2 regions of the Cupriavidus sp. 207A1 genome follow, and region 1 is predicted to be linked to the other one. Evidence: riboswitches for the same ligand, from Rfam matches in the RefSeq annotation. Region 1 holds a riboswitch; the other holds the start of a gene.

Region 1 (4,444 bases):
AAGCTGGTGACGGTGGGGAACACCGTGGTGTTGGTCTGGCTGACCAGCGCCTCGCGGATATCGTCCTCGTACAGCGAGACCCGGAAATTCGACGCCTCCACCGTGCGCTCGAAGGTCAGGTCCTTCGAGAACGATCGTTCCGGCCGCAGGTTGGGATCGTTGTTGATCAGCGCGGTGCCGGTGATGCGGCCCTGGAACAGCTCGCTGACGGTCGGGTAGCGATAGGCCTGGCCCAGCGACAGCCGGCCCAGCCAGTCCTGCCCGAACGCCTTCTCCAGCGCCAGCTTGGGCGACCAGTTGGATTCGCTGCGCACCGGATAGCCGATATCCACGCCAGGCTGGCTGCGGCTGCCGTCATAGGCGCGCCAGTGCTCGTAGCGCACGCCGGGAATCAGCTTCCAGTCCTCGGCAAAGTACCAGGCGTCCTGCGCGTAGAGCGCCTGGGTCTCGGTCTTGCCGGTAAAGGCATTGTTGAACGCGGTGATGGTGGCCGCGCGCCAGTCCGAGGTGTTGTAGGTGGTGTTGCTCAGCCGGTAGTTGTCATAGTGGTAGCCGAAGGTGACCCAGTGCCCGCCCTGCAGGCGCTCGGGGCGGTAGTCGGCCTTCAGGTCGAGCGTGCGCCAGCCGGTGCCGTCGCCATAAGTCACCGTGCCCGGTCCGTTGCCGACGGCGTTGGCGCTGCGGCTCACGTCCTTGCTGACGTCGAACAGCGACGCCACCCCGGAAAAATTCCACCCCGTCTGGTTGCGCGTGCGCAGCGACAGCCCGTAGAGCCAGCGCGCGTCCTCGCCATTGCCGGGCGCAAAGGCATTGGCCGGAATCACGTACTGGGAGCCGCCGATATTCACCGGGCCGCTGGACACCACGTTGCCGCTGGCGTCGCGCAAGTAGCTGCCGGTGGCGTTGGAGCGGTCCTGCTGCCAGTAGGCAGCGGTGAACTGCGCCTGCAGCGTGCTGGTGATGTCGTAGCCGAGCTTGAGCTTGAGCTGGTCCTGCACCGTGTGCGTAACGCCCTCGCTGTTCACGCCCATCACCACGCGGTCGCGCCCGCTCTGGTCCTGGTCGAAAAAGGCCCCGGAAACCGGCGTGTCCGCCGCGCCCGCGGGCCGCGTCGAGCGCGACGCGGTGTAGAAGCTCAGCGGCTGGCTCTTGCTGTCCTGCCGGTCCACGCTGACCAGCCACGAGAACGCGCCGACGCGGTCGCCCACATAGGCGTTGGCATGCACGCCGTTGAAGTTATCGTGGGTGCCGTACAGGCCGAAGCGCTGCGTGAACAGCTGCACGCTGGCATCGCCCTCGAACTTCTCCGGCGTGCGCGTGGTGATCAGCACCGTCGCGCCCAGCGAATTGCCGGGATACAGCGCCGAATACGGGCCGTACAGCACGTCCATGCGCTCGATCTCGGCGGCATTGACCAGCGACCAGCGCGGCGGGAAGCTGAAGTCCGAGCCCAGCAGGTTGGACAGCAGCAGCCCGTCCGCATAGACCAGCCCGCGTGCCGACTGGCGCGAACTGGTGCTGCGCACCGAGATGATCGAATTCATATCGCCGATAAAGCGCTTGCGCACGGCGAGGTTGGGCGCGTACTTGAGCGCGTCCTCGGTATTGACCACGTTGAAGTCGGCCATGCGCGTGCTGCTGATGCCATACGCCGACGCCGGCGTGTTGGGCGGGATCGCCGGCGTCTCGCCGCGTTCGGGGCGGGCCGATACCACCACCTCCTGCAGCGGCGCGGGCGCCTCCACGCCTGCCTCCACCCCTTGGGCGGCGGCCACGGCGGGGCCCATCAGCACTGCCGAAACGGCCAGTGCAATGCGGTGTTTCTTCACTGAATGCCTTGTTGTCGTCGTTGTGGGCTCGCCGCGCCTGCGCAGCATCAGGCGCTCCTCCCGGACGTCCCCAATAGCGAGCGGTCCCCGATAGCGAGCGCTGACATTTTATGGGGCCGGAAGCCATCGGCCGATGCGACATAGCGACGCGGCCAGCGCAGCCATATCCGCATGTATCCGTGTTAACCCGCATATCCAATACGGGGCCTTGTCACTACATTGCCCCGACTGGCGTCAAGCCAGCGTGATGCAGGGAGAGACTGTCGCGGCGCCCGCCGCGCACGGCGCCGAAGGAGCAACCGCCCCGGAAACTCTCAGGCAAAAGGACCGGCATCACCCGTCAGTGCACTCTGAAGAATGCCGGACGCCATCGTCCGCCCGGCATACCGAAGGAGCAAGCGCGCCCGCCCCCGCGGCAAGGCGTCGTGAATCTCTCAGGTCCAGAACAGAGGGGGCGTCCTACACGCATGTCGCGTGCGGACTCCCACCCTTCGACGTTCCTGGATCCTGCAGATCATGAAGACAATCGCTGTCATCGGCGGTGGCATCACCGGTATCACCACCGCCTACGCGCTGGCGCGGCGCGGATTCTCCGTCACGCTGTTCGAACGGCATCGCTATGCCGCCATGGAAACCTCGTTCGCCAACGGCGGGCAGCTCTCCGCATCCAACGCCGAGGTCTGGACCCACTGGTCCACCATCGTCAAGGGGATGAAGTGGATGCTGCGCAAGGATGCGCCGCTGCTGGTCAATCCCCGGCCCAGCTGGCACAAGCTGTCGTGGTTCGCCGAGTTCATCGCGTCGATTCCCCACTACCGCCGCAACACCATCGAGACCGCGCGCCTGGCCATCGCCGCGCGCGAGCACCTGTTTGCCTGGGCGGCGCAGGAAGGCATCGATTTCGACCTGAAGAAGGAAGGCATTCTCCATATCTACCGTGACAAAGCCGGCTTCGAGCATGCCGGCCGCGTCTCCGCGCTGCTGGCGCAAGGCGGGCTCGAGCGGCGCGGTGACGCCGCAGGAGATGCGCGCGATCGAGCCGACGCTGGCGGGTTCCTACTACGGCGGCTACTTCACCGAAAGCGATTCGACCGGCGACATCCACAAGTTCACCAGCGGCCTGGCCGCCGCCGCTGCCCGCCTGGGCGTGCGCTGCCGGTACGGCCAGGACGTGCGCGCGGTGAAGACGGACGGACGGCATGCCACCGTCACCGTGCAGGACGGCGCGGACAGCGCCAGCTCTACCTTCGACGGTGCCGTGATCTGCGCAGGCACCGCCAGCCGCGCCCTGGCGGCAGGGCTGGGCGACCGCGTCAACATCTATCCGGTCAAGGGCTATTCGATCACGGTCAACCTGACCGACGAAGCCAGCCGCACCGCTGCGCCGACGGTCAGCCTGCTCGACGACGAAACCAAGCTGGTCACCAGCCGCCTCGGCGACGACCGCTTCCGCGTCGCCGGCACCGCCGAGTTCAACGGCACCAACCGCGATATCCGCGCCGACCGCATCCGCCCGCTGGTGGACTGGGTGCAGCAGTGCTTCCCCGGCGTCAGCACGCGCAGCGTGGTGCCATGGGCCGGGCTGCGGCCGATGCTGCCCGACATGCTGCCGCGCGTGGGCCGCGGCCGCTCCGCCTGCATCTTCTACAACACCGGCCATGGGCATTTGGGGTGGACCTTGTCGGCGGTGACGGCGGAGATGGTGGCGGGGGTTGTGGACCAGGCAATGGGGAGTGCGCCGGCGATGGTGCCTGGCGCGGTTTTGGCGCCGGTGCGGGCGTGAGGCGGCGGAGGCAAAGGGCTTAGCACGCAAGCGCATTTTCAAGAGTCAGCGATTTCTGAATCCGTTGCCCGGATTCAAACTTCGCGCGCCCCTGGAAATGCGACATCTCTCATCGATTCCCCGGTACCGACAGGAAATACTGGTGGCGTCATCGGACCACCGATGATCGGGTGTGGAAAGCCCGGATGTATAAGGTGGACAGGCGTTGCGCTTGTAGCGGGCAACGCCTGTGTGTTCGCACGAACCAAGCCGGCTCCCTGGCGGGCCGGGCGAGGCAGCCGCAAGGCTGGCCGGTTCCCCACCTTTGACCGGTCTTTCCACCCTCGCCGTCTGGCCCGCCGCCCTCATGTGGAAATGAGTGGCGCGCCTTTACTAGTGGGGAACTTATGGCAACGATCGATGAAATCACAAACGACTGTCTTCAGCAGGTTCGCGCAGGAATTGAAGGGGTTCTCGTACTGCTGGATCACGAAAGCGAAAGTTCGGACGGCTGCTTCAGTGCGCTGTGTCTGCTTGGCATGGTGAAGATGCAGCTGGATGGGCTGATGGTTGAGCGAGAGCGGTTGCAATAGTGGCTGACGGGTGTGACAGTGAGTTTGGGATGTCACACCCTTGTTCTGCGGGAAGCACCTTGAAACACCGCCTGCAAACCGGCCCTCATTGATCCTGAACGATCACGCTTTGACAGGCTCTCTTTAGTCGTTAAGCGTCAGTTTGGTTACTGATTCTGACGATAGCGCAGTCGTATGTTCGGTGGCCAAAGACCGGCCACACGCAGCTACAGCTGAAATGGGGCGGCGAAGCCACACACTCACTGTGCCCTTCGTCACAA
Region 2 (4,444 bases), on a different contig from region 1:
CGCCAGCCGTAGATGGCCTGGTCGTCGTCGCCCACCGCGGTGAAGGCCGGCGCGCGCAGGTGCGAGCCACCCGCCAGCAGCTTGAGCAGCTGGTACTGGCAGGCGTTGGTGTCCTGGTACTCGTCGACCAGGAAGTAGCGCAGCCGGTTCTGCCACTTCAGCTGTACCGCCTCGTTGCGCGCGAACAGTTCGGCCGGCAGGCGGATCAGGTCGTCGAAATCCACCGCCTGGTAGGCGTTCAGCGTGGCGACGTAGTTGCGGTAGACCAGCGCGGCCTGGTGCTCGTCGGCATTGGCAGCCTGCGCGATCGCGGCCTCGGGGTCGACCATGCCGTTCTTCCACAGCGAGATCGTGCTCTGCACGCCGCGGATCAGCTTCTTGTCGGTGGTGCCCAGTTGCTCCTGGATCAGGCCGAAGCAGTCGTCCGAATCCATGATCGAGAACTGCGGCTTCAGGCCCACGTGCTCGGCTTCCATGCGCAGGATCTGCACGCCCAGCGAGTGGAAGGTGCAGACCGTCAGCTGCTTGAGCGGAATGCGCTTGCCCTCGCGCGTGGTCTTGCCCTCCATCAGCTTGGCGATGCGCTCCTGCATCTCCTTGGCCGCCTTGTTGGTAAATGTGACGGCGGCGATATGGCGCGGCTCGAAGCCCTTGTCCTCGATCAGATGCGCGATCTTCTGCGTGATCACCCGGGTCTTGCCGGAGCCCGCGCCGGCCAGCACCAGGCAAGGCCCGTCCAGGTAGCGGACGGCTTCGGATTGGGCGGGGTTCAGGCCATGGGTCATGCGGGCAGGTGTCGGGGGCGGCAGCGGAATCGCGGGAAAGAGCGGATTTGCCGGCATCCCGTCACCCGGGCCTGCGGCAAAGCTGCCGATGTTAACACGCTCGCCGCGGCGGGTCAGTCAGCGCAAGCCGCGAGGGTGGGCCAGGCCGTGTCACTGGCGTAACACTTCGTAAAGACCGGAGCCAATGACATAACGCGACACTCTAATCAGTGTGTCCCCCGGTCCGCCGGATCGCTCGGGCATGCACGAATCATCACATCGGAGCCAACAATGAAAACCCTGCAAACTTTGACCAAGGTGACCCTGATCGGCATGACGGTCGCGGCTTTTGCCGGTTGCGCGGACATGACCCCGAAACAACGTAACACCGCCATCGGCGCCGGTGCCGGCGCGGTCGGCGGCGCCGTCCTGACCGACGGCAGCGCGCTGGGTACGCTGGGCGGCGCGGCCGTGGGCGGCGTCATCGGCAACGTTGTCACCGACGACAAGAAGAAGTAAGCAGCCCCGGCGCGCAGCGGCGGGTACGGGCCCTTGCCGTGGTTTGACAAAGGCCGGGGCCTCCCGTACATTGCGCGCATCCAACCGGGAGAGCGCGCATCGCCTGCGCCGCCGAAGGGGTATCACCCGAAAACTCTCAGGCACCACGGACCGGTCGGATCGGCATGCAACATGCACACGATGCATGCCGCACTCTGGAGAGCGGCACCCGTCATTCGTGGCGAGCGTGCCCACCGAAGGGGCGCGCGAGGATTGGGTCCACGGGATCCGCCTCGTAATCTCTCAGGTATCGAGGACAGAGGGGTCATCCGCCGCAGCGGATTGCTCGCCATATTGGCGTAGCGATCGTTGCGGCGGATGGCCCTTTTTTGTTTTCGCCAACCGAGACTGCCCCCGAGGATTCCATGACGCTCCAGGCCACGCCCCTCAACGCTATCCACCGCGCCCTCGGCGCCCGCATGGTCGACTTCGGCGGCTGGGACATGCCGGTCAACTACGGCTCGCAGATCGAGGAGCACCATGCCGTGCGCAACGATGCCGGCATGTTCGACGTCTCGCACATGTGCGTGGTCGATCTCGCCGGCGCCAATACCCGCAGCTTCCTGCGCGGCCTGCTGGCCAACAACGTCGACAAGCTGCAGTCCCCCGGCAAGGCGCTCTATTCCTGCATGCTGGACGAGAACGGCGGCGTCATCGACGACCTGATCGTCTATTTCTTCGCCGAGGACCGTTTCCGCCTGGTGGTCAACGCCGGCACCGCGGTCGGCGATATCGACTGGATCCGCGCCCGCAACGACGCCACCGGCAGCGGCGTGACCATCACCCCGCGCCGCACGGACGTCGCGCCCGAGGGCGTGCAGCCGCTGGCGATCGTCGCGGTGCAGGGACCCAACGCCCGCGCCAAGGTGTGGAGCACCTTCCCGTCGACCCAGCCTTCCGACGCACTCAAGCCGTTCAATGCCGTGGTCGTGCAGGATCCCGCCCTCGGCGAAGTGATGGTGGCGCGCACCGGCTACACCGGCGTGGACGGCTTCGAGCTGGTGGTGCCGGCCGCAAGCGTCGCCGGCCTGTGGGAAAAACTGAATGCCGCGGGCGTGCGCCCGGCCGGCCTGGGCACACGCGACACGCTGCGCCTGGAAGCCGGCATGAATTTGTACGGCCAGGACATGGACATCAAGGTCTCGCCGCTGGACGCGGGCCTGGCGTGGACCGTCGACCTGCAGAGCGAGCGCGATTTCACCGGCAAGGCGGCACTGACCGCGGCGGGTTCGCGCCAGCAGTTCCTCGGCCTGATCCTGCGGGACAAGGGCGGCGTGCTGCGCGCCCACCAGAAAGTCATCACCCCCGCCGGTGACGGTGAAATCACCAGCGGCACCTTCAGCCCCTCGCTGTCGCAATCGATCGCCTTCGCGCGACTACCGCAGGGCGTGAACGTGGGCGACACCGTGCAGGTGGAGATCCGCGACCGCAAACTCAACGCGACTGTGGTTAAACTGCCGTTTGTGCGTCATGGCAAGGCACTCGTGAGCTAAGGGGACAGCCCCGCTCACCCAACGGTCGCCCTCGCCTGCCGGCAGCGTTGCCGGGCAGGCATCACCCAACAAGAAACAGATCTGAATCCGGAGAACCTTCATGAATTTCCCCGCTGACCTCAAGTACACCGAGTCGCATGAGTGGGTGCGCGTCGAAGCCGACGGCACGCTCACCATCGGCATTACCGACCACGCACAGGACGCGCTGGGCGACATCGTCTTCCTGGAGCTGCCCGAAGTGGGCAAGTCGGTCGGTGCCGGCGACGCGCTGGCCGTGGTCGAGTCGGTGAAGGCCGCTTCCGACATCTACGCGCCCGTGGCCGGCGAAGTGATCGCCGTCAACGAGGCCGCCACCGCGGCGCCGGAAAGCGTCAACGCCAACGCCTTCGACGCGTGGCTGTTCAAGCTCAAGCCGGCCAATGGCGACGACGTCAACGGCCTGATGTCGGCCGACGCCTACAAGGCCAGCGTCGGCGCCTGATCGCCCGCCGGTCCCCCTCCGGGACCGGCACACCGCATTCGCGGCGCCGCGGCACGGCTGACCACCTGCCGCCGCGCCCTCCACGAGGTTCTTGCCCATGAACGCCCCGCTGCCCATGAACGCCGCCCAAGCAAACCGGCCCACGCTGGCCGAACTGGAGGCGCGCGACGCCTTCGCCGCCCGCCATATCGGCCCCGATAGCCCCGAACAGCACCACATGCTGAAGGTGCTCGGCTACGAGAGCCGCGCCGCGCTGATCGACGCCGTCATCCCCGCCGCCATCCGCCGACGCGACGGCATGCCGATGGGCGAGTTCACCGAGCCGCTGAGCGAAGAGGCCGCGCTGGCGAAGCTGCGCGCGCTGGCGGGCAAGAACAAGGTGCTGAAGAGCTTCATCGGCCAGGGCTACTTCAACACCATCACACCCGGCGTCATCCTGCGCAATATCTTCGAAAACCCCGCCTGGTACACCGCCTACACGCCCTACCAGCCGGAAATCTCGCAAGGCCGCCTGGAAGCGATGCTGAACTTCCAGCAGATGGTGACCGACCTGACCGGGCTGGACATCGCCAACGCGTCGATGCTGGACGAAGGCACCGCCGCCGCCGAAGCGATGACGCTGCTGCAGCGCGTGAACAAGCACGACTCCAATATCTTCTTCGTCGCCGACGACGTGCTGCCGCAGACGCTGGAAGTGGTACGCACGCGCGCGCTGCCGCTGGGCATCGAAGTCAAGGTCGGCCCCGCCGCCGACGCCGCTGCCGCGAGCGCGTTCGGCGTGCTGCTGCAGTACCCGGGCGTGAACGGCGACATCAATGACTATCGCGCCATCGCCGACGCGGTGCACGCCGCCGGCGGCCTGGTGGTGGCCGCCGCCGATCTGCTGGCGCTGACGCTGATTGCCGCGCCGGGCGAATGGGGTGCCGACGTGGCCGTGGGCAACTCGCAGCGCTTCGGCGTGCCGCTGGGCTTTGGCGGCCCGCACGCCGGCTACATGGCGGTGAAGGATGCGTTCAAGCGCTCGATGCCGGGCCGCCTGGTGGGCGTGACCGTCGACGCGCAGGGCAACAAGGCGTATCGCCTGGCGCTGCAGACGCGCGAGCAGCATATCCGCCGCGAGAAGGCCACCTCCAACATCTGTACCGCGC

Evidence for each region. Region 1 has a riboswitch for glycine ahead of AC3FMM_RS01285 (D-amino acid dehydrogenase). Riboswitches for the same ligand answer to the same signal wherever they lie in the genome.
Region 2: linked by a shared signal. The riboswitch ahead of gcvT (glycine cleavage system aminomethyltransferase GcvT) and the one ahead of AC3FMM_RS01285 (D-amino acid dehydrogenase) in region 1 are both predicted to bind glycine.

The regions. Positions count from the first base shown of each region.
Region 1 is NZ_JBYOJO010000001.1:277,414-281,857, reverse strand. Features, by position in the region: gene AC3FMM_RS01290 (TonB-dependent receptor) at 1-1,829, opposite strand, end outside; glycine riboswitch at 2,071-2,169, shown strand; glycine riboswitch at 2,170-2,288, shown strand; partial or broken gene AC3FMM_RS01285 (D-amino acid dehydrogenase) at 2,346-3,612, shown strand; gene AC3FMM_RS01280 (DUF1484 family protein) at 3,999-4,184, shown strand.
Region 2 is NZ_JBYOJO010000016.1:53,504-57,947, reverse strand. Features, by position in the region: gene AC3FMM_RS25285 (UvrD-helicase domain-containing protein) at 1-785, opposite strand, end outside; gene AC3FMM_RS25280 (YMGG-like glycine zipper-containing protein) at 1,056-1,283, shown strand; glycine riboswitch at 1,359-1,446, shown strand; glycine riboswitch at 1,468-1,592, shown strand; gene gcvT (glycine cleavage system aminomethyltransferase GcvT) at 1,688-2,815, shown strand; gene gcvH (glycine cleavage system protein GcvH) at 2,916-3,296, shown strand; gene gcvP (aminomethyl-transferring glycine dehydrogenase) at 3,394-4,444, shown strand, end outside.